DNA from 4 places in the Endozoicomonas sp. ALE010 genome. Region 3 is predicted to be linked to each of the others. Evidence: predicted binding sites of a transcription regulator. Region 3 holds the regulator's gene; each other region holds the start of a gene.
The links. The regulator FNR, encoded in region 3, switches genes on or off when oxygen is low (the NO sensors DNR and NnrR bind a similar motif). The targets are predictions, from matches to a motif close to TTGATNTANATCAA.
Positions count from the first base shown of each region.

Region 1 (5,271 bases), on a different contig from region 3:
TCCTCTGTCGTCAGTACGATGCCAGACAGGCTGAAGATATGGGGCTGGTCAATACCGTTGTGCCTCTGGCAGAGCTGGAGCGGACAACCGTAGAATGGTGTCGTGAGATTTTGCAGCACTCTCCTCTGGCGCTTCGCTGCCTGAAATCCGCCATGAATGCCGACTGCGATGGTCAAACCGGTCTTCAGGAGCTGGCGGGTAATGCGACACTGCTTTTCTATATGAGCGCAGAGGCACAGGAAGGACGGGATGCTTTCCTGGAAAAACGTCAGCCGGATTTCAGTCGGTTTGGTCGTAATTCCTGAAGCATGAAAGACTGTAAGGCCGATATCCTGAGGTATCGGCTGCCTTTAAAGCAGCCGTTATGGCTGAAGCACACCTGCCTGAATAAGCGGGAAGGGCTGATTTTGCGTTTGCGTATCGGTGACCGATGGGGTTATGGCGACATAGCGCCACTGCCCGGGTTTAGCCGTGAGAGTCTTGCAGACGCGGAAGAACAACTTCAGGCTTTCTGTCGGGCCGTTAATGGTGGCAGGCCGTTATCTATCAACAGTGCTTTTCTCACTGATGTTCTGCATTTGCAGCCAGTACCGTCAGTGCTGTTTGGTATTGAGTCGGCTCTTTGGTGGTTGCAACAGGATCATTGGTTTGACCCGCCAGCAACCGGACCACTTTTGCTGGGTAGCACCGAGGATATCCTCCGCCGACTTGCACTGTGGCAGGGAAACTGGCCGACCGAGTTCAAGTTGAAAATAGGCCGAGACTCAATAGAAGACGACTGTGTCAGAATTAACCAGGTTCTGCAGGCTTTGCCAACGTCCGTCAGCATCAAGCTGGATGCCAATCAGCAATGGACATTGGATCAAGCCATCAGGGTCGCTGCCTCTATTGATGTCGAGCGAATTGCTTATGTTGAAGAGCCGACCGCGCATGTGGCCGAATTCTCACAACTCTACGAGCAGACCGGGCTTCGCTTTGCCCTGGATGAAACGGTCCAGCACCCAAAATACCATCTAAAACCCATGCAGGGTCTGGTGGCCATTGTGATCAAGCCGACGCTGGTGGGTGGTTTGGCCCGTTGCCGACAGCTGGTGACAGCCGGCAAAAGCGTTGGTGTCAGGACTGTTTTCAGCTCTTCTTATGAGTCGTCTATTGGATTGCACATACTGGAGCAGCTCAGCGCTCAGTGGACACCGGAAGAACGACCTGGTCTGGACACTTTATCGGCTTTTACCGACAGCCTGACCTCTGCAAGGATTTTTGCCGGTCAGCCGGTTGCCATTAACCCCGCTTTTTTTCAGTAATACAGAGCTGAACAGAAGCATAGCAGAACGCCGTTGATGAAAACGATCTTCCCCGAATTGCAATACTGTCCCCTGCGTTATCGAGCCATTCATCAGTCCTCCTGTACAGCGATTCAGCTGGAGGAGGGCGGAGTCACGTTTCGGCAGCTGGATGCGTGGGTGGATGAGTGTTGTCGTATATACCGGGATAAGGGCATGAGAGCGGGCCGCCGTCTTCTTTTTGTCACCCATAAACCATTGGACACTGTGGTGGTTGCCCTGGCCTGTCTTCGTTCCCAATGGGTTTTCTGCCCGGTAAACCCGGCGTTTCCGGAAGCGCAAATGTCGGGATATCGTGATCGTATTGGCGCTGCACAGGTGGCAGACAGTGCAGGTATCGATTTTCATCGACGGATTGCTCTCATGCGGCCACTACCGGAGAGCAGACTTCAGCCCATTAAGATTCATGCTGAAGCCGTTTATGACCTGATCGCCACCTCTGGAACAACGGGCATTCCAAAGGCGGTAGCGCACAGTTATAAAAATCATTATTTTAGCGCCCTGGGCTCAATGCATACCTTGCCATTAACCTATGGTGATACCTGGCTGCTATCCTTGCCGCTGTTTCATGTGGGCGGATTGGCCATTGTTATGCGCTGCCTGCTGGCTGGTACCACAATGGTGCTGTTTGAACGTCGGTTGTCGTTGGATGACATGCTGACCAGACAGCGGTTGACCCATCTTTCCCTGGTGAATACCCAATTATTCAGGCTGCTGCAGTCCGGGCTATCACTCTATGATTTGGGTGTGCGTTATATTCTGCTGGGTGGCGGCGTTGCTTCCCCAAGGCTGGTGGAGGCGGTAAAAGCAGAGGGGGTCACTGTTCTGACCACCTATGGTCTGACCGAGATGGCCTCCCAGGTGTGTACCGGAGAGCCTCTGTTTACCGGTAGTGGTGTTACTTCCGGAGCGGTATTGCCATGGCGTGAGGTTCGTTTAACAGAGGAAGGTGAGATTCAGGTGCGTGGCGACACTCTGGCCAAAGGCTATTTTCAGCAGGGCGAGGTGACGCCATTTGCGGGTACCCGTGGCTGGTTTAATACCGGTGACAAAGGGCGTTGGCACGGCGACCAGTTACAGGTCTTTGGTCGTATGGATAATATGTTGATCTCAGGGGGAGAGAATATTCATCCTGAAGAGATTGAGCAGGCTTTGCTGACCTTCCCGGAGATTGTCCAGGCGGTGGTCGTTGCCATGACGGATCCTGAATATGGCCAGCGCCCTGTGGCTTATGTTCAGACGGTGGACGGTACCCTGAATGAACCATTTACAAAAGAGAGGCTGGCAGGCAAGATAGCTAAATTCAAAGTGCCGGTACATATTCGTTTATTTCCTGAGCAGGTAGCGGAATCAGGGATCAAGATTAATCGCCGCTTTTTTCAGGCACTTTTGGAATAATACGACGATACAGGCAGATTTCTGCCAACAATGTACTAGACTAGGTTCAACAAACTTAGCCAAACCAAATTGCAGGGTGCAATTGGTTTGAATTTAGCAGTCAGACGTTGAAGTTAGAATAATATGAAAAATAACCCTATTAGCTACAACGCTTCCAGCATCCCGGCCTCTTTTGATGAGACGCTGCCCCATAATTCACCGGTCAGGGCTTTTCTTGCTGTAAAACTTCCTCTTGAACTTGCTGCAACGCTGCATAAGAAAGCCATTCATCGAGCCGGTGAAGGACATGATCACGACTTGCGCTGGGTAGCTCCCCAGCAGCAGCACATTACCCTTAAATTCCTGGGCAGTAGCTCCCCCCGACAGTTACAGCAGTTAATCAGCAATCTTGAAAATGATCTGGCGGACTACCATACCTTTGACAGTATGACCGGTTGTTTTCGTTTCTTTCCAAATGGCCGAAACCCCCGGGTGCTGGCTCTGGAGATGCATTCAGGACAGGAGTTAAAACGGCTTGCTGATATCTGTGAGCAGGCAGCAGTGCAGTCAGGCTTCAGTGCTGAAACCCGGAATTTTCGCCCCCACGTAACCCTGGGGCGGTTTAAACGACCAAGGTATGTCACCCATAGTCAGTATTTTAACCTTCCCAGCTTCCGGGTGACGGTGGGTGAGGTGGTATTACTGGAAAGTGAGAACACTGCAATGGGAACGCGATATAAATCTCTCCATGCTTTTCCGTTGTTGCCTCTTGCTATTAGCGCATGAAAACACTGATGAGTAGATGGTTGCCTGGTACATGGCTTCAATGAGTTTGACGTATACAATCTCCGTTCACCCTGAGCGCCCTTCGGCTCCGCTCAGGATGCACGGACGAAGGGTGCTTGGCACGATCTCAGAGTCCTGAGTTTCCGCCCTTCGACAAGCTCAGGACGAACGGAGTTCGGAGGCATGACAACCCGCCAAACTCATTGAAACCATGTGCTAGGTGTTGATACTTGTTTTTCTGGCTATTTCTTGATAAGTATCAAGTCGGTTTTTTGTTCAGCGTGCTATGCTGCGCAAAAACTACTGGATAATTCTCTATGGAATTGGTGTGTCCTGCCGGTAACCTTCCTTCCCTGAAAGCCGCTGTCGATAATGGTGCTGATGCCGTATACATCGGCTTTCGTGATGAAACCAATGCCCGGCATTTTGCCGGTCTGAATTTTTCTGATCAGCGGGCCATGAAGGCACTGGACTACGTTGATAAAAATCCCCGTGGAAAAAAGGTGCGGCTTTTTGTTGCGGTAAACACCTATGCCCAGCCGACCAACTGGCACCGTTGGAAAAAAGCAGTGGATATGTGTGCCGACTTCGGTGTCGATGCCCTGATTGCTGCTGATATCAGTGTGCTGGACTATGCCAGCAAGCGATACCCCGATCTTAATCTTCATCTTTCCGTTCAGGCTTCAGCCACTAACCAGGCCAGCCTGTCTTTTTATCATGATCATTTTGGTATCAAGCGCGCAGTACTGCCCAGGGTGCTGTCGTTAAAACAGGTTGAGCGACTGGCTCAGAAAAGCCCGGTGGAACTGGAAGTATTTGCCTTTGGCAGTCTTTGTATTATGGCTGAAGGGCGCTGCATTCTCTCTTCTTATGTGACAGGGGAATCGCCCAATACTGCCGGTGCCTGTTCTCCCGCATCCGCTGTGCGCTGGCAGACCACGGCCAATGGGATGGAAACCCGACTGGGAGGTTTGTTGATCGACCGTTTTGATCACCATGAGCAGGCCGGTTATCCAACCCTCTGCAAGGGGCGCTTTACCGTGAATGATCAGGTCAGTCATGCCCTTGAAGAGCCTACCAGCCTCAATACCCTGGATTTGATCCCTCAGCTGTATCAGTCTGGCATCAGTGCGGTGAAAATTGAGGGCCGCCAGCGAAGCCCCGCCTATGTTGCCGAAGTGGTGAGAATCTGGCGGGAAGCGCTGGACCATTACCAGGCCAATCCGGATCGTTTTACCACCAATGAACGCTGGATGGCTGGCCTTTCCCGTTTGTCTGAAGGTAGCCAGACTACACTGGGTGCCTATAACCGTCCCTGGCAGTGATGTTGGCTGCTTGGCTGTTTCTTTTGATTTAAACCACAAAGACACGAAGCCACAAAGGTTTTTACCTGCTTTGCTTTGTGGCTGATAGATCGCGTTTACGGGTAACGCCCGGCGCAGACAGGGAATAAACTATGCAAATTACCCTTGGCCCACTACTGTTCTTCTGGCCTAAACAAGACGTTATGGCGTTTTACGAGAAAGTAGCCGAGTCCGCCTTTGAACGAGTCTACCTGGGAGAAGTCGTCTGTTCGAAAAGACGTGAGCTGAAGCTGGATGACTGGTTAGCCATTGCCAGGTTATTGCAGTCTAAAGGCAAAGAAGTCGTTCTATCGACACTGACGCTGATTGAAGCTGAGTCTGAACTGGCTCAGGTGAGCAAGGTCTGTGAGAACGGAGACTTTACTGTAGAAGCCAACGATATGGCCGCTGTCCACTATCTA
Region 1 covers NZ_JBLYNV010000022.1:12,348-17,618, forward strand. Annotated here, with positions in the region: gene menB (1,4-dihydroxy-2-naphthoyl-CoA synthase) at 1-305, shown strand, start outside; gene menC (o-succinylbenzoate synthase) at 309-1,304, shown strand; gene menE (o-succinylbenzoate--CoA ligase) at 1,341-2,741, shown strand; gene thpR (RNA 2',3'-cyclic phosphodiesterase) at 2,865-3,506, shown strand; gene ubiU (ubiquinone anaerobic biosynthesis protein UbiU) at 3,824-4,831, shown strand; gene ACO6UY_RS11105 (U32 family peptidase) at 4,963-5,271, shown strand, end outside.
Region 1: ubiU (ubiquinone anaerobic biosynthesis protein UbiU) is a predicted target of FNR. The motif match lies at 3,756-3,769, and genes of this name have one in related genera.

Region 2 (5,271 bases), on a different contig from region 3:
CATATCTGCCAGCATGGCGGCATACAGTGGATCAACGGTAAACCCTTCCACCACCACGTAGCGGATCCAGGTTGGCTTTCTCAGCTCCTGTAAATACATGGCAAAATTACGGGTGTACCGGCCGGTGACATAGGTCAGCTTTTGATGCATCTCTTCGTCCATGTGCTTGATATCCAGAAGCACAAGGTCGGTGTAGGACAGCAGACGTTCAATATCCGGCGTGATTTGTTTGGCAAATCCATTGGTATCCAGGCAAGTATGAATACCGTGCGCTTTAAGCCCCTTGAACAGATCGGCAACAAATTCAGCCTGCAGCAGCGGCTCGCCACCAGTGACCGTAACACCACCGGTCAGAAAGCTCTTCACCTTGAGGATTTTGTCCAGAACTTCTTCATGACTGAGCACCTCACCGCCATCACGCAGATCCCAGGTATCCCGGTTGTGACAGTAGCGGCAGCGCATGTGACAGCCCTGCATAAACACAATGAAACGGATACCCGGTCCGTCTACCGTGCCAAATGAGTCCATGGAATGGACACGACCAAGGGACATGGCGACTCTCCTATTTACCCAACGAGTCTCTGTAAAAATCAGACCACTGTCTTTTACAAAAACCCTGAATACCATAAGCAAAAAAGGCCAGCAGAGCTGACCTTTTTTAAAGTTAAATTCCAGGAGGCTGTCCGAGAATAGACTGCCCTACGCGGCAACTGCTCCTGCGTTGCTCTAGCTCCTGCATCCATGCAGTCGTGCGGTGGCAGCAAATTGGTCTAAAAATTCCGTTTTGTTCGGCAAATAGCCCCGCTATTCACCTCACAAAACGGAATTTTTATCCTCAATTTTCTGCCATCCTCGCTACGGGCGCTATTCTCGGGCAGCCTCCTGACATTTACTATTACAGCGAGCTAGTAAAGGTACGGGTGATAACGTCACGCTGCTGTTCTGGTGTCAGCGAGTTGAAACGCACCGCATAACCGGAGACACGAATGGTCAGAGAAGGATACTTCTCAGGGTTCTCCATGGCATCTTCCAGCATTTCACGGTTCATAACGTTGACGTTCAGGTGCTGACCGCCCTCGCGATGTTCCTCGTGATGGAAGTAGCCATCCATCAGACCCACCAGATTCCTGCTTTGGCTTTCTTCGTCCTTGCCCAGCGCCTTTGGTACGATAGAGAAGGTGTAAGAAATACCATCCTTCGCATAGGCAAATGGCAGCTTGGCAACAGAACTCAGGGAAGCAACCGCACCGCTGGTGTCACGACCATGCATTGGGTTGGCACCCGGGCCAAATGGCTGGCCTGCACGGCGTCCGTCTGGCGTAGTACCGGTCTTCTTGCCGTATACCACGTTAGAGGTAATGGTCAGAACGGACTGAGTTGGAATCGCATCGCGATACATCGTGTGAGAAGCGACTTTCTTCATGAACGTTTCAACCAGTTCACAGGCAATCGTATCTACACGCTCTTCGTTGTTACCAAACTTCGGAAAATCACCTTCAATTTCGAAGTCGATAGCAATGCCGTCTTCATCACGCACCGGCTTGACTTTGGCGTATTTAATGGCCGACAGAGAGTCAGCAGCAACGGATAATCCGGCAATACCACAGGCCATGGTGCGAATAACATCACGGTCATGCAGGGCCATCAGAGAGGCCTCGTAAGAGTACTTGTCGTGCATGTAATGAATACAGTTCAGGGCAGCCACATACTGGCTGGCCAGCCAATCCATGAGCGTATCAAAACGTGCATAGACATCGTCGTAATCCAGGTATTCAGACGTGATCTTGTCGGTTTTTGGACCAATCTGAATTTTCAGCTTCTCGTCAACACCGCCATTGATGGCGTACAGCAGCGTTTTACCCAGGTTGGCGCGGGCACCGAAGAACTGCATCTGCTTGCCAACAACCATTGGCGACACACAGCAGGCGATGGCGTAATCATCGCTGCTCATATCAGTACGCATCAGATCATCATTTTCGTACTGGATAGAGCTGGTATCGATGGATACTTTGGCGCAATACTCTTTGAAAGACACCGGCAGCTGCTCAGACCACAACACCGTGATATTTGGCTCTGGTGATGGTCCCATGGTGTACATGGTGTTCAGGAGGCGGAAAGAGTTTTTGGTAACCAGTGTACGACCATCAAGGCCCATACCACCGATAGCCTCAGTAGCCCAGATCGGGTCGCCAGAGAACAGCTGATCGTATTCAGGAGTACGCAGGAAGCGAACCATACGCAACTTCATTACGTAGTGATCGATCAGTTCCTGGGCATCCGTTTCAGTGATTCTGCCTGCTTCCAGGTCACGCTGGATATAGATATCCAGGAAGGTAGCCGTACGTCCCAGAGACATGGCCGCACCATTCTGGGACTTAACCGCAGCCAGGTAACCAAAGTACGTCCACTGAACCGCTTCACGGGCAGAGGCAGCAGGGTTACCGAGATCGCAACCGTATTTGGCCCCCATCTCCTTGATCTGCATCAGCGCCTTGATCTGCTCCATGACCTCTTCACGCAGCTGGATGGTACGCTCAAGATCCTCGCCGGAAGTCAGCGCCGCATCCAGAGACTTGTGCTGGGCTTTCTTGTCAACAATCAGACGATCAATACCGTACAGAGCGATTCGGCGGTAGTCACCAATAATACGTCCACGGCCATAAGCATCTGGCAAACCGGTAATTATGCCAGACTTACGACAGTTGCGAATGTCCGCAGTGTAAACATCGAAAACACCAGAGTTGTGCGTCTTGCGATATTCAGTGAAGATTTTGCTAACCATGTTATCCAGTTTACGGCCATAAACTTCACAGGAAGTTTCAACCATACGAATGCCACCGTTGGCGATGATGCCACGCTTCAGCGGCTTATCGGTCTGCAGACCAACAATGGTTTCCAGATCTTTATTGATGTAGCCAGCGTCGTGAGAAGTAATAGTGGATGGCAGATCGGTATCGAAATCCAGGGGGGCGTGAGTGCGGTTCTCTTCTCTGATGCCTTCCATAACATCAGCCCACAGTTTGTCTGTCGCTTCAGTGGAACCGGCCAGGAAGGAACTGTCACCCTCGTAAGGGGTGTAGTTTTTCTGGATAAAGTCACGAACGTTGATGCTTTCAGACCAGTCGCCGGAAGTGAATCCTTCCCATGCTGCTGGCAGTTCGCTGGTGGTTACAGTCATACTAAGAGGCTCCTGATAGGTTGGAGAATTCTTTGGGGATGCTGCTCCGGGTCAGTCAGACTGCATTGATTGGCGGCGACACCAACTTGATCTGCATCAATGAAAGTAAATCATTGTCGGCTTATCGTTTGCCTATCTTGCGGGGACGCAGACATTGCGATAACACATCATCACAAAAATCATCACATCTATGTGGTCATACCGCAGGTGTAAAACTGGCCAACCCGGTGAATAAGAAATAATTTCAGTCAAATTAACGTATATACGACAACTCTGCCATCAGTGTTAATACCTACCGGCTATAAAAAAACATAAACACATTTCCACAGGAATTAACAAAAAAAGATATCCTCTTATATTTTATTAACTATCCCTTGATTAGCAAAAATTAGTTATTACCAATAGTCCAAAATTCAAAAAAATTATGAAATCAAGCAACGATCTATTTTTATGAATGCTAGTCTTTGTTTCTGTTAATTCTATTTCGTTTCGTTTTTCAAAACAATTAACGACACTAACATTATACTGTTAACGTTTGTTGCCGTTTATTCAGAGAGTTTTAAGTAGTGTTACCTATTCATACCGAAAATGGGTTTGTCTAACATCGTCAACCAAATAAAGACATTTTATCCGTTTCTGGGAGAGGATGAACAGGAGGTAGTTATGAGCAAATATATTTACACAACCATTTATGAGCAGTTCACCGGCCTGAAGCCACCTGAGCCAAAAGACCACAAGCCACGTCGCCGTAGAGGCTACGGTCACCCTTATCGTATGCGCCTGAATATGCAGGAAGGTTCTGTCCAGAACAGTGAACTGCTGTCTGACCGGGACTCAGAAAGAGACCTGTATGAACAGACGCCTGTTTCCGTTTTTCAGCCATCGGTTACCAAGCAGCCTGTCCGCAGGTTTTCATCCGGTGGTCAAAGCTATCGCAGTGGTAACAGCGTTGGTAACAACAGCGCCATCAGCGGCACTATGAACTGCAGGCCTGCTGCGCCTGAAGACCGCCATAGCAGCGCCGAGCCCAAGGTAACCTACAAAAAGCGCCGCCAGTACGGGCCTTCAGGCTTCGGTATTGGCTCAATGAGCAGAGACGGCAACGACAACTCTGATTATTGAATACCCGTTTTATATTGATTGTTTTTGAATACTGACACTACCAGCCAGGCTTATTCAGCGGAGCTTGTCTAGCGGAACCCATTCATTACTTTCCCGGATTATTTTCGCCAAAGGCCCTTATTTCAAGGCCTTTGTGCTCTTTTTGAACCCATAAAATCAAAGCGTTCTTTGCTGTAGATAGCTGTCATAATCCGGAATATGCCGGTTATGAGATTGTCCAAGCAAGTCTGACGAGAATATGTAATCCGCCGAGCTCTGGTTACAGGCAACCGGGATATTCCACACCGCTGCGATCCGTAACAATGCCTTAACATCCGGATCATGGGGCATTGGCTCAAACGGGTCCCAGAAAAATACCAGCAGGTCCAGTTTGCATTCAGAAATCAATGCACCAATCTGCTGGTCTCCACCCAGCGGACCACTGATAAATTTTGTGACCGGCATAGACAGTTCTTTTTCCAGCAGACTTCCTGTGGTACCCGTGGCAAAAAGATCATGACCCTGCAGCTTTTCTTTATGGCGCAGACTCCACTGCACCAATTCCCCTTTCTTATTATCATGAGCGACCAGGGCAATGCGCTTCTTGGATGAGACACTGTATTCTTTATAAATCATAAAGTACTTCTCTATTTTTTCTGCGAAAAAATATAAAAATGGAAAGCGCTATATTCTCACTGAATAAAAAAAAATGCGATGACTTCTCTCGAAATCATCGCATTGTCCTTCAGAAAAAATTCATGACAGGTACTTAATCATCACCCCCGCTGCTACCGCTGAGCCAATAACACCCGCTACATTGGGACCCATGGCATGCATCAGCAGGAAGTTCTGCGGATTGGCCTCAAGCCCCATTTTGTTAGAGACCCTGGCCGCCATGGGTACCGCTGACACCCCGGCTGAACCAATCAACGGGTTCACTTTGGTAGACGACACCCGATTCATCAGTTTTGCCATCAGGACACCACTGGCTG
Region 2 covers NZ_JBLYNV010000022.1:53,452-58,722, reverse strand. Annotated here, with positions in the region: gene pflA (pyruvate formate-lyase-activating protein) at 1-552, opposite strand, end outside; gene pflB (formate C-acetyltransferase) at 896-3,178, opposite strand; gene ACO6UY_RS11265 (hypothetical protein) at 3,842-4,300, shown strand; gene ACO6UY_RS11260 (methylglyoxal synthase) at 4,457-4,915, opposite strand; gene ACO6UY_RS11255 (sodium ion-translocating decarboxylase subunit beta) at 5,036-5,271, opposite strand, start outside.
Region 2: pflB (formate C-acetyltransferase) is a predicted target of FNR. The motif match lies at 3,265-3,278, and genes of this name have one in related genera.

Region 3 (5,271 bases):
AGCCTGGTTAAAGTACGTTGACTCCTCTGTGGAGCAGCCTGATTCAATAATCATCTTTTGATAGCTTTCGCAGAAGCTCTGGAGTGTTCCGGGGTTTCTGCTGTGGAAGTGCTTTTGCCATAATCTGGCCATGGCAGTGATGTCTTCTTTATCAATATCTTCGATCTGAATACCGCAGCGGTGATAGATAAGCCAGGCAATGGCGGTGGCGTAAACCAGGTTGGTCGCCAGTTCATGATGGGGGTGGGAAAGAAACTCCCGCTGGCTGGCCAGTCCCCGAACTTTGCTGGATAAGTCAGCGTTTGGTGCCAGAAACAGGTCCCAGATATTGCGGTGCATGCGAGGAGAAATCTGATAGATACCGAGTGCCTGGTGATTGGCCTGTTTCAGATGAAAACCAAGCCCGGACTCTCTGGCTGCGGTACCAAGCAGCAGGTTCTCAGCAGTAGGGCTCCACATACCCAGATGCTTGAGTGCGGGGCGAACAACATAGTGCCTTAGTTCCTTGGCGCATATTCCCATTTGCAAAGTCCTTTTCCCGGGTAGATCCCGGTCTGTGCGTCCTGTAACTGCGGGAGGGGCTCTCAGATCCAGACATTAACCCTGGATCTAAGAGACATATCGTATCATCCCTGAAATTCTGAACTGAGGGTGGTTTTACTCACCGGCAAAATTGCACAGGGCATAGGTTGGAATGCCCGCCGCATTGAGTCTGTCAGCGCCCTTGAGGTCTGGCAGATTGATGATAGCTGCAGCTTCCAGTGTGCTGGCTCCTGCTTGTCGAATCAACTGATCCCCAGCCAGCAGTGTGCCTCCGGTGGCGATAAGGTCATCCACTAACAGAATTTTTTCACCGGCCTTAATGGTGTCTTCATGCATTTCCAGTACGGCTTTGCCATATTCAAGGTCATACTCGACACTGAGGGTTTTGCCTGGCAGTTTGCCTTTCTTGCGAAACAGTGCCAGCGGCTTGTTCATGATATAGGACAGTGTCGAGCCAAGCAGGAAACCGCGGGCATCAAGCGCGCCAATGCGATCAAAAGTCTGGTTCTCATAACGCTGAACCATGACATCCACGGCCTTACGCCAGGCTTCCGGGTTTTCAAACAGTGTGGTGATATCCCGAAACAGGATGCCTTCATGGGGCCAGTCCGCGATGGTTCTGATTTGCGTTCGCAGATATTCCTGAACGGATGAACATTCGTTTGTATGCATGGGAGGGAGCATGCCGCTGTCAGTCAATGGATAAAAAGGAAGAAGCCACCTCAAAGGGTAGCTTCTTTAGAGGATAAAGTCAGGCGTTGGTAGCAATCGGTTCCAGTGTTTTTCCCCCGGCCAGGGCACAGAGTTCAACCGAGTTGCGAATTTCGATTTCCTTGCCCACGGCGGAGATCAGGCCGTTTTTCTGGAATCGGGTAAATACACGACTAACCGTTTCTACCGCCAGACCCAGGTAGTTCCCCATCTCATTTCTCGACATGGACAGACGGAACGACTGGGAAGAAAAACCCCGGCGACGAAAACGGCTGGCCAGGTTAATCAGGAAGGTGGCAATACGTTCATCGGCGTTTTTCTTGGACAGCAGCATCATCATTTGCTGGTCTTCACGGATACGCTTGCTCATCAGGCGCATCAGATGTCGGCGCAATTCCGGGAATTGATCGGAAAGGGTTTCCAGTTGCTCAAAAGGAATCTCGCAGATCATGGTGGTTTCCATCGCCTGGGCCGACACCGGATAGGTATCCGTATCCATACCGCTCAGGCCAAGAATTTCGCTGGGCAGGTAAAATCCGGTGATTTGTTCCTCACCTTCATTGGTCGCTGTGTAGGTTTTGAGAGCCCCTGAGCGAACAGCAAAGACACTGGTAAAGGGGTCACCTTCCAGAAACAGGTGTTCGCCTTTTTTCAAAGGACGCCCACGCTTGATAATGTGATCCAGCTGATCGATATCCTTAATGCTCAGTGCCAGTGGCAGGCACAGTGAGCTGAGGCTGCAGTCTCTGCAGGCCACATGGCTCGGCTGTCGGACGTTGGGCTTTGACGTCATTGAGAGGCCTCAAAGTCGTATTTGGCGAAATTCGACACTGTTTATGGAAAACCAAGTGTATGAAAAGTGTTACCGGAGTGTAAATCAGGTATGTACGCAACCGGGCAGACCCAGGGTAGGGGTTTGGTGCTGCTTCAGCAATGCGTCATAAACTGCGGTGGTTCCGGTGAGCTCTCATCTGCCGTGTCATCTATCAAGCTCAGGGCTGACCCTGATCATGGTATGGTCATGGCTCCTGGTGGTTGTGTGTCTTTATCCCTGAAAATCAATCTGACATTGTCTTATGTCACAGGATTAAATTTTCGTTCGTGGTATTTAACGGACATGGCAGATTTTGCACTTATGTTTCAAGTAAATCAATGTGATAGTGGTGGCAAGTCGTCGTCAGTTTCAGTTTTTTTCTGATAAACCGGTGAGCTGCAGAGAGGTTTCGGTTCTGTGCGGGATGATCAGTCGTTGTCGGTACTGGCGGGAGAGGGGCTCCGGAGCCTGGTGATTGCTCCGGAGTGTTACTCAGATAACCTTTGAGAAGAGCGTCTTCTCTTTCATCTCCGGTTGATGGAGATAGTGGTCGAACTGCATACAGATGTTACGGATCAGCAGTGTTCCCTTTGGCAGTACTTCCAGCAAGCCATCGCTATTGAGACTGATCAGGCCGTCTGCCCTCATCGGCTCCAGCCTTGCCAGCTCATCCCGGAAGTAATCCCTGAATTGAATATCAAACCGCTGTTCAATATCGCTGAAGTTCAGTTTGAAGTGGCAGATCAGCTGGGTAATCACTGCCTGGCGGACTTTGTCATCAGCGGTCATCTTCAGGCCGCGAACCACTGGCAACTGCTGTTCATTGATCATTGCACAGTACCGGGCTTCATCGGTGCTGTTCTGGATATAAGTGTCGCCTACCTGGCTGATGGCAGACACGCCCATGCCGATCAGGTCGCAATGACCATGGGTGGTATAACCCTGGAAATTCCGGTGCAGCGTGCCTTCTTCCCGGGCAATGGCCAGTTCATCGTCTGGCAGGGCAAAGTGATCCATACCGATGTAGATGTAGCCCTGATCCAGCAGTTTTTCCGTGGCCTGATGCAGAATGTCCAGCTTCACTTCCGGCGCAGGCAGATCCTGCTCATTAATTCGGCGCTGTGGTTTGAAGCGGTGGGGCAGGTGGGCGTAGTTAAACAGGGATAGCCTGTCCGGGGCCATATCAGCCACACGATCGATGGTTTCCATAAAACTGTTGGTGGTCTGGAAAGGCAGGCCGTAAATCAGGTCCATGTGTACCGAGCGGAATGCCATGACCCTGGAAGCATCAAGAATGGATTGAATCATGCTTTCAGGTTGAACCCGGTTAACGGCTTGCTGAACTTTGGGGTTCAGGTCCTGAACGCCCATGCTGATTCGGTTGAAGCCAAGGTCCCTCAGGGTGCCCATCATGGGCCAGTCTACTTCCCTGGGATCCAGTTCAATGGAGTAGTCTGCGGTATCGCTTTGGGTCAGTTGGAAGTGCTGACGGATATGGCCCATCAGATCCCTCATCTGATCTCTGCTCAGAAAGGTCGGTGTGCCGCCGCCAAAGTGCAGTTGCTCGACCCGCTGTTCCTGACTGTAGAGTGCTGCCTGCATCTCTATTTCACGAAACAGGTATTCCAGATAACTATTGGCGCGCCCACGGTGTTTGGTGACAATTTTATTACAGGCGCAGTAATAACAGACATGGGAGCAGAACGGGATATGAAAGTAGAGTGACAGGGGATTGATGGCCCTGGCACTGGAGTGGGCATTGTGATGATATTTCTCAATATCAAAGCTGCCATCAAACTGCACCGCCGTGGGATAGGAGGTATAACGCGGGCCTGAGTGGTTGTATCGGTGAATCAGGTCTTTATCCCAAACTGGTGCGGTATTCATTATTGCTCTCGGTAATCTTCATGTCTTATTAGTCAGTGTGTTCGCCTTCTGGTCGGTCTTTTTGTGCCGGAAAGGGTAAGGCAAAAACAGTCGGTATTACGTCATGATGTTTTTGGCTAGTTTAGAAAGATTTTCAAGGTTGTTCTTTGATCGGTGTCAATAGGTATGAACCGAACTGGCATGCCTTAGTGGTTCGTCTTTAGGGCATGTGATGAGGATTGTGTCCAACGTGGCGTGAAGTTGTTGAGGTTGGCTATTGTATCTGCCATCTGGTTATTAATCGAGCAAATAATGCTTTGGCTGGCAGGGTTGTGCTGAAAAGGGTCTGATTGATAGTGATTGGTGGGTTCATTGAATGTGCTATTTTTGCTGCTAGATCATAAAAATTCACAAATATGTCCTGGTCACTGATCAGACAGGAGGAGTAATTATGGGTGCAGACATACATATGTATGCTGAATTCAGAAATAGTGTCGGGCAATGGGAAGAAATCCCGGGTTACGAACCTTTTTCAGATCGCAATCGTCATGTCTTTTCATTTTTTTCCGAGGGTTTTGTCAGAAGCGATTATGACTGGGGCTCCTGGCATGTTACTCCGTATCCCATTATTGAGGAGGCTCGGGGGCTGCCCGGAGATGTCAGTCTTTCCATCAAGGCCAAGTCTGATGAATGGGGAACGGGTGGATCTGGCCACTCCTGGCTGTCTGTTGATGAATTGGTTTCTTACGACTACAACAAGCCTTTAAGAGAAAGGGGCGTTGATGTTCCCGAAGAGTTTGTCAAGCTTACGATCAGGGAATCGTTGGGGGAAAAGTATTTTTTGGAGTTGGCTGAGTTGCAGAAGCAAAAAGCGGAGCGCCTCGTCTTTTGGTTTGATTTCTGATTCAAAACTTTAAGAGCCTCCTAGGAGGCAGAACTTTTTTTTTCCTTTTATCACATATGGTGATGGTGCAGCATGGACATCAACCACCTCTGGTGTGCGCCGGGCATAGACCACAAGCCAAAAAGGATAATCAGCAACCCCGCCAGGTTGCGGGTGATACTGGCTTGGATAATGCCGCTGAGCTGTCTTGAGAACGCACCAAGCAGGAACACTGAGGGTATGGTGCCTATACCAAATGAGGCCATTAACAGCGCACCCTGTACCGGTTTTCCCTGAGTGGCGCTCCAGGCCAGGGTGCTGTAGACCAGGCCGCAGGGTAACCACCCCCAGAGCATGCCAATGGCGAGGGCATTGGGAAAGTTTTTGATGGGCAGCAGTGCTTTGGCCTTGGGCTGGATATGTTGCCAGAGCTTATGTCCGATCTTTTCCAGAT
Region 3 covers NZ_JBLYNV010000012.1:21,260-26,530, forward strand. Annotated here, with positions in the region: gene ACO6UY_RS07395 (hypothetical protein) at 1-522, opposite strand, end outside; gene ACO6UY_RS07400 (adenine phosphoribosyltransferase) at 658-1,215, opposite strand; gene fnr (fumarate/nitrate reduction transcriptional regulator Fnr) at 1,295-2,047, opposite strand; gene hemN (oxygen-independent coproporphyrinogen III oxidase) at 2,561-3,955, opposite strand; gene ACO6UY_RS07415 (hypothetical protein) at 4,386-4,838, shown strand; gene ACO6UY_RS07420 (sulfite exporter TauE/SafE family protein) at 4,889-5,271, opposite strand, start outside.

Region 4 (5,271 bases), on a different contig from region 3:
TCCAAAAAGCCCGGGAGTCCCTGCAGCAGCTGGTGACTAAAATGGAAGCGGATCATGTAGGTGGTCATGCAGAAGTATTTGTTGCCCATCAGCAGTTACTGGACGACCCGGCGATCAGTGATCGTGCCCGTGAACTGATTGAAGCAGGCAAGAGCGCCATGTGGGCATGGCACCGAAGTTTTCTGGCCGAAGCGGATGAAATGCGCAAGCTGGATAACCCGCTGCTGGCGGCCCGGGCCATCGATGTAGAAGACGTTGGTCTTCGGGTTCTGCGTTACCTGATGGGCGTTGAAGGCGGCACCGATCAGCTGCCGGAAAACACCATTCTCTGTCTGGAAGACATTACGCCTTCTGAAGTGGTGACTCTCGATCGCCAGCGCGTGATTGGTATCGTGACCCTGCACGGCGGCGCGACTTCCCATGCGGCGATTCTGGCCGGTTCCCTGGGTATTCCTTACCTGGTCAACGTACCGGGCAGTGTTCGTCAGTATGAGAACGGTACCGATGTTATCCTGAACACCAACAAGGGTTACATGCTGGTTAATCCTACTCAGGAAGAGATCGACAGAACCGTTGCCCGCCAGGAACGTGCGGCGGCGGAACATGCTGCGGCGCTGCAAGTGGCGGACCAGCCTGCGGTGACTCTGGATGGCCATCATGTTGAGATCGCTGCCAATATCGCCAACCAGGACGATGCGGAAAAAGCGGTCAAAATGGGTGCTGAAGCGGTAGGTCTGCTGCGTTCCGAGTTCCTCTATATGGAACGTGCAACCGAACCCACCATGGATGAGCAGATAAAAGCCTACGAAGGTATTCTGGACGCTATGGGTAAAGACCGCCCGGTCATTATCCGTACTCTGGACGTCGGTGGTGACAAGCCTCTGGCTTATCTGCCCCTGCCAAGAGAGGAGAACCCGTTTCTGGGTGAACGTGGCGTGCGTATCGGTATTAACCGTCCGACCATGCTGCGCAAGCAGGTTCGTGCGATCCTGAAGGCGGCTCATGCCGGTCATGCCCGTATCATGTTCCCGATGATCAGCTCCCTGGATGAATTCCGTGCCGTGAAAAAACTGGTGCTGGAAGAGCAGGAAACGACAGGCGTCACCGTTGAAGTGGGTATTATGATTGAGGTGCCGTCCGCTGCGCTGCTGGCCGATCATTTTGCTAAAGAAGTGGACTTCTTCTCCATCGGTACCAATGACCTGACCCAGTACACCCTGGCTGTTGACCGTGGTCATCCAAAACTGGCGGCACGGGTCGATGGTCTTCACCCGGCAGTATTGCGCCTGATCGATATGACGGTGAAAGCAGCCAACAAAGAAGGCAAGTGGACGGGTATCTGTGGCAGCCTGGCCAGTGACCCGAATGCGGTGCCTATCCTGGTCGGCCTGGGCGTTCAGGAACTGTCCATCAGTGTCCCGGCAATCCCGGTGGTTAAGGCCCGTGTTCGCAGTCTGAACTATAAGCACTGCCAGAGCCTGGCCCGTGAAGCGCTGACTCTGGATTCAGTAGAAGACGTAAGAAGTTTGACTGCCTGATCGCAGACGATCGTCTTTCTGAAAGCCCCCTGGTTTTGGCCATGGGGCTTTTTTATTGCTGTCTGAAATATGTAGTTTTCCTGAGTTAGTACGTAGTTGTACTTTAAATCACATGGTCTTGATTCAGGTCATCTGCCGGTTAATTACTGTCCAATTATAATGCCCACCATTTGGTTGGCGGCACTTTTTGTTCACACCTTTATGTCTGCAGGGAAAGCAGAATCTGATAATTGTCTGAGCAATCTGTGATCACGACCAGTATTTATGATGGGGTGGCGATATCAATGAAAGAAATTGTGGATAAAGTGCTTGCTTCCACGGTGAAGCGAAGAACGTTTATGAAGTGGGGAACCGCTGCGGGCGGTGCGGCAGTCGTTGCTGCGCGCACACTACCTGTGAAAGCTTCTGCGACAGAGGCCAAACCTGCGGTTGAAGAGATCAAGTCAGTGTGGTCTGCCTGTACGGTCAACTGCGGCTCCCGCTGTGCACTGCGTCATCAGGTAAAAGACGGTGTGATCATCCATACCGAAACCGATAACACCGGTGACGATATCTATGGTGACCACCAGGTTCGGGCCTGTCTCCGTGGTCGTTCCTTCCGCAAGCGCGTCTACAACCCTGACCGTCTGAAATACCCAATGAAGCGTGTCGGTAAGCGTGGTGAAGGTCGATTTGAGCGCATCAGCTGGGATGAAGCGTTTGACACCATCGCTGATAACCTGAAGCGCATCAAAAAAGAGTATGGCAATGAAGCCATCTATCTCAACTATTGTACTGGTACGCTGGGAGGCACGGTTTCCAAATCCTGGCCACCAGCCGCCACACCGATCGCCCGTCTGATGAACTGCTGGGGCGGTTATCTTAACCACTATGGTGATTACAGTACGGCCCAGATTGCCGTGAGTTTACCGTATTTGTACGGCGGCAGCTGGGTAGATAATAACTGTACGTCAGATGTTGTGAATACCAGGCTGGTGGTCAATTTTGGCAACAACCCGGCGGAAACCCGGATGAGTGGCGGCGGTATTGTTTATCATCTGACCGAAGCCCGGCAACGCAGTAATGCACGTATGATCACCTTTGATCCGCGCATGACCGATACGGTCCTGGGTGCCAATGATGAGTGGGTTCCTCTGCGACCGGGTACCGATGCCGCAATGGTAGCCGGTATGGCGTGGGTGATGATTAGCGAAAACCTGGTGGATAATGAATTCCTGGGCAAGTACACCATCGGCTACGATGAAAACTCACTGCCTGCCAGCGCACCGAAAGGCGCTTCCTGGAAATCCTATATTCTGGGCAAAGGCGATGATGGTGTTGAAAAGACCCCGCAATGGGCGGCAAAAATAACCGGTGTCCCGGCAGACACCATCATCCGTCTGGCCCGTGAAATTGCCATGACCAAACCCTGCAATATTATGCAGGGCTGGGGACTTCAACGCACCGCCAATGGTGAGCAGGCCAGTCGGGCTATCTGTATGCTGGCGGTAATGACCGGTAATGTGGGTATTCCCGGTGGTGGTACTGGTGCCCGTGAAAGCAGCTACTCCATGCCCTTTGCGGTCTTTCCGACACTGACCAACCCGGTATCAACGTCCATTCCCATGTTCCTCTGGACGGATGCCATTTACCGTCATGATGAAATGACCGCGTTGACTGCGGGTATTCGTGGTGCAGAAAAGTTGACTCAGCCCATCAAATTTATCTGGAACTATGCCGGTAACTGCATCATCAACCAGCATGCGGACACCAATCGCACCCATGACATTCTCCAGGATGACAGCCAGTGTGAAATGATTGTGGTGATCGACAACCACATGACGCCCAGTGCACGCTATGCGGATATTCTGCTGCCCGATTTGACCGCGGCTGAACAACCGGATTTCGCCCCTAACGGGTACTGCGGAAATATGGGTTACACCATTTTCTGTGATACTGCGGTTGAGCCGTTGTATGAATGCCGTTCTGTCTATGACATGTGTACCGGAATTGCCAAACGTCTTGGGGTAGAAGCACAGTTCACCGAAGGTCGGGACCAGGAAGCCTGGCTGCGTCATATTTATGCAGAATCCCGGAAAATGAACCCGACACTGGTGGATTTGGACTTTGAGACTTTCCGTGAGCAGGGCATTGTCAAGCAGAAGAATCCCGGTGAACCTCATGTTCAATTCCGTGAGTTCCGGGAAAACCCCGAAAAGCATCCACTGGATACACCCTCCGGTAAAATTGAGATTTATTCAGAACGCCTGGCGAATATTGCCTCCAGCTGGACGCTGGGGGACAGCGATATTATTCGGGCACTGCCTGAATACGTTTCTTCCTGGGAAGGGCATGAGGCAGACCACGCGCAGCAGTACCCGCTGCAGATGTTTGGTTTCCACTTTAAAGCCCGTACTCACTCCACTTATGGCAACGTCGATGTGCTGCGGGAAACCAACCGGCAGGAAGTGTGGATCAACCCAGTTGATGCTCACAAGCGCAAGATAAAAGACGGTGACATGCTGAAGGTCTGGAATGACCGTGGCGAGATCCGTGTTGCTGCGAAAGTGACTGAGCGCATTATGCCCGGCGTGGTCGCCATGGGGCAGGGCAGCTGGTACGCACCAGACCGCAGTGGCGTGGACCGGGGCGCGTGTATGAATACGCTGACCACCCAGCGCCCATCGCCACTGGCCAAGGGCAATCCCCAGCACAGCAACCTGGTTAACATTGCCAGGGCATAACAGGACAGGAATTAAAGTTCGATGAAACAACCCTCAATAAAACAACTGGGATTTTACGTCGACACGGCCAAGTGTACGGGCTGCAAAACCTGTCAACTGTCGTGCAAAGATGAGAATGACCTGAAAGTTGGCGTGAACTGGCGCCGGGTTTATGAATACGGCGGTGGTAGCTGGCTTCAGAACGAAGACGGCACCTATGCCCAGGACGTGTTTGCCTACTACACCTCCATCAGCTGTAACCACTGTGCCAAGCCAGCCTGTACCAAGGCTTGCCCAACCGGTGCCATGCATAAGCGTGACCAGGACGGCCTGGTGGTGGTTAACGCCGACGTCTGTGTTGGCTGCCGTTACTGTGAAATGGCCTGCCCCTACGGCGCACCGCAGTTTGATGCCGAGAAGAAAGTCATGACCAAGTGTGATGGCTGTTTCGACCGGGTTGAGCAGGGCAAGCAGCCGATCTGTATCGAATCCTGCCCGCTGCGTGCCCTGGATTTTGGTCCGATCGAAGAACTGCGTGCCAAATACGGCACGGAAGCGGATATCGCGCCACTGCCGGACTCTTCTCTGACTGAGCCATCGCTGGTAATAAAGGCGAGCCGTCATGCCAAACCTTCCGGCGACAAGACCGGACGCATTATGAACACTCGGGAGGTATAACCATGCATGAGTTGTCACTGGTATTTTTTACGGTGCTGGCACAGGGCACCGTTGGCCTGTTCCTGGTACTGGCCAGCCTGCTGATGGCGAACAGTGATACTAAGCGTCAGCAGTTGTTGAATAAACTGCTGATGGTGGTTCTGGTGCTGCTGGGTATCTCCGGCGCTGCCGCCATGACTCACCTGGGGCAGCCATTGCGTGCCATAAACGTGATCTTTGGTCTGGAGCACCTGTCGGCACTGAGTGTTGAGATCATCACTACTGCGCTGTTTGGTGGTGCTGTTTTCACTTATGTGGCCATGGTGCACTTCGGTATTCTGGCCAAGTTGCAGAAGCTGGTTCTGGCGGGAGCC
Region 4 covers NZ_JBLYNV010000007.1:58,546-63,816, forward strand. Annotated here, with positions in the region: gene ptsP (phosphoenolpyruvate--protein phosphotransferase) at 1-1,538, shown strand, start outside; gene ACO6UY_RS05205 (DMSO/selenate family reductase complex A subunit) at 1,769-4,261, shown strand; gene ACO6UY_RS05210 (DMSO/selenate family reductase complex B subunit) at 4,283-4,918, shown strand; gene ACO6UY_RS05215 (dimethyl sulfoxide reductase anchor subunit family protein) at 4,921-5,271, shown strand, end outside.
Region 4: ACO6UY_RS05205 (DMSO/selenate family reductase complex A subunit) is a predicted target of FNR. The motif match lies at 1,657-1,670, and genes of this name have one in related genera.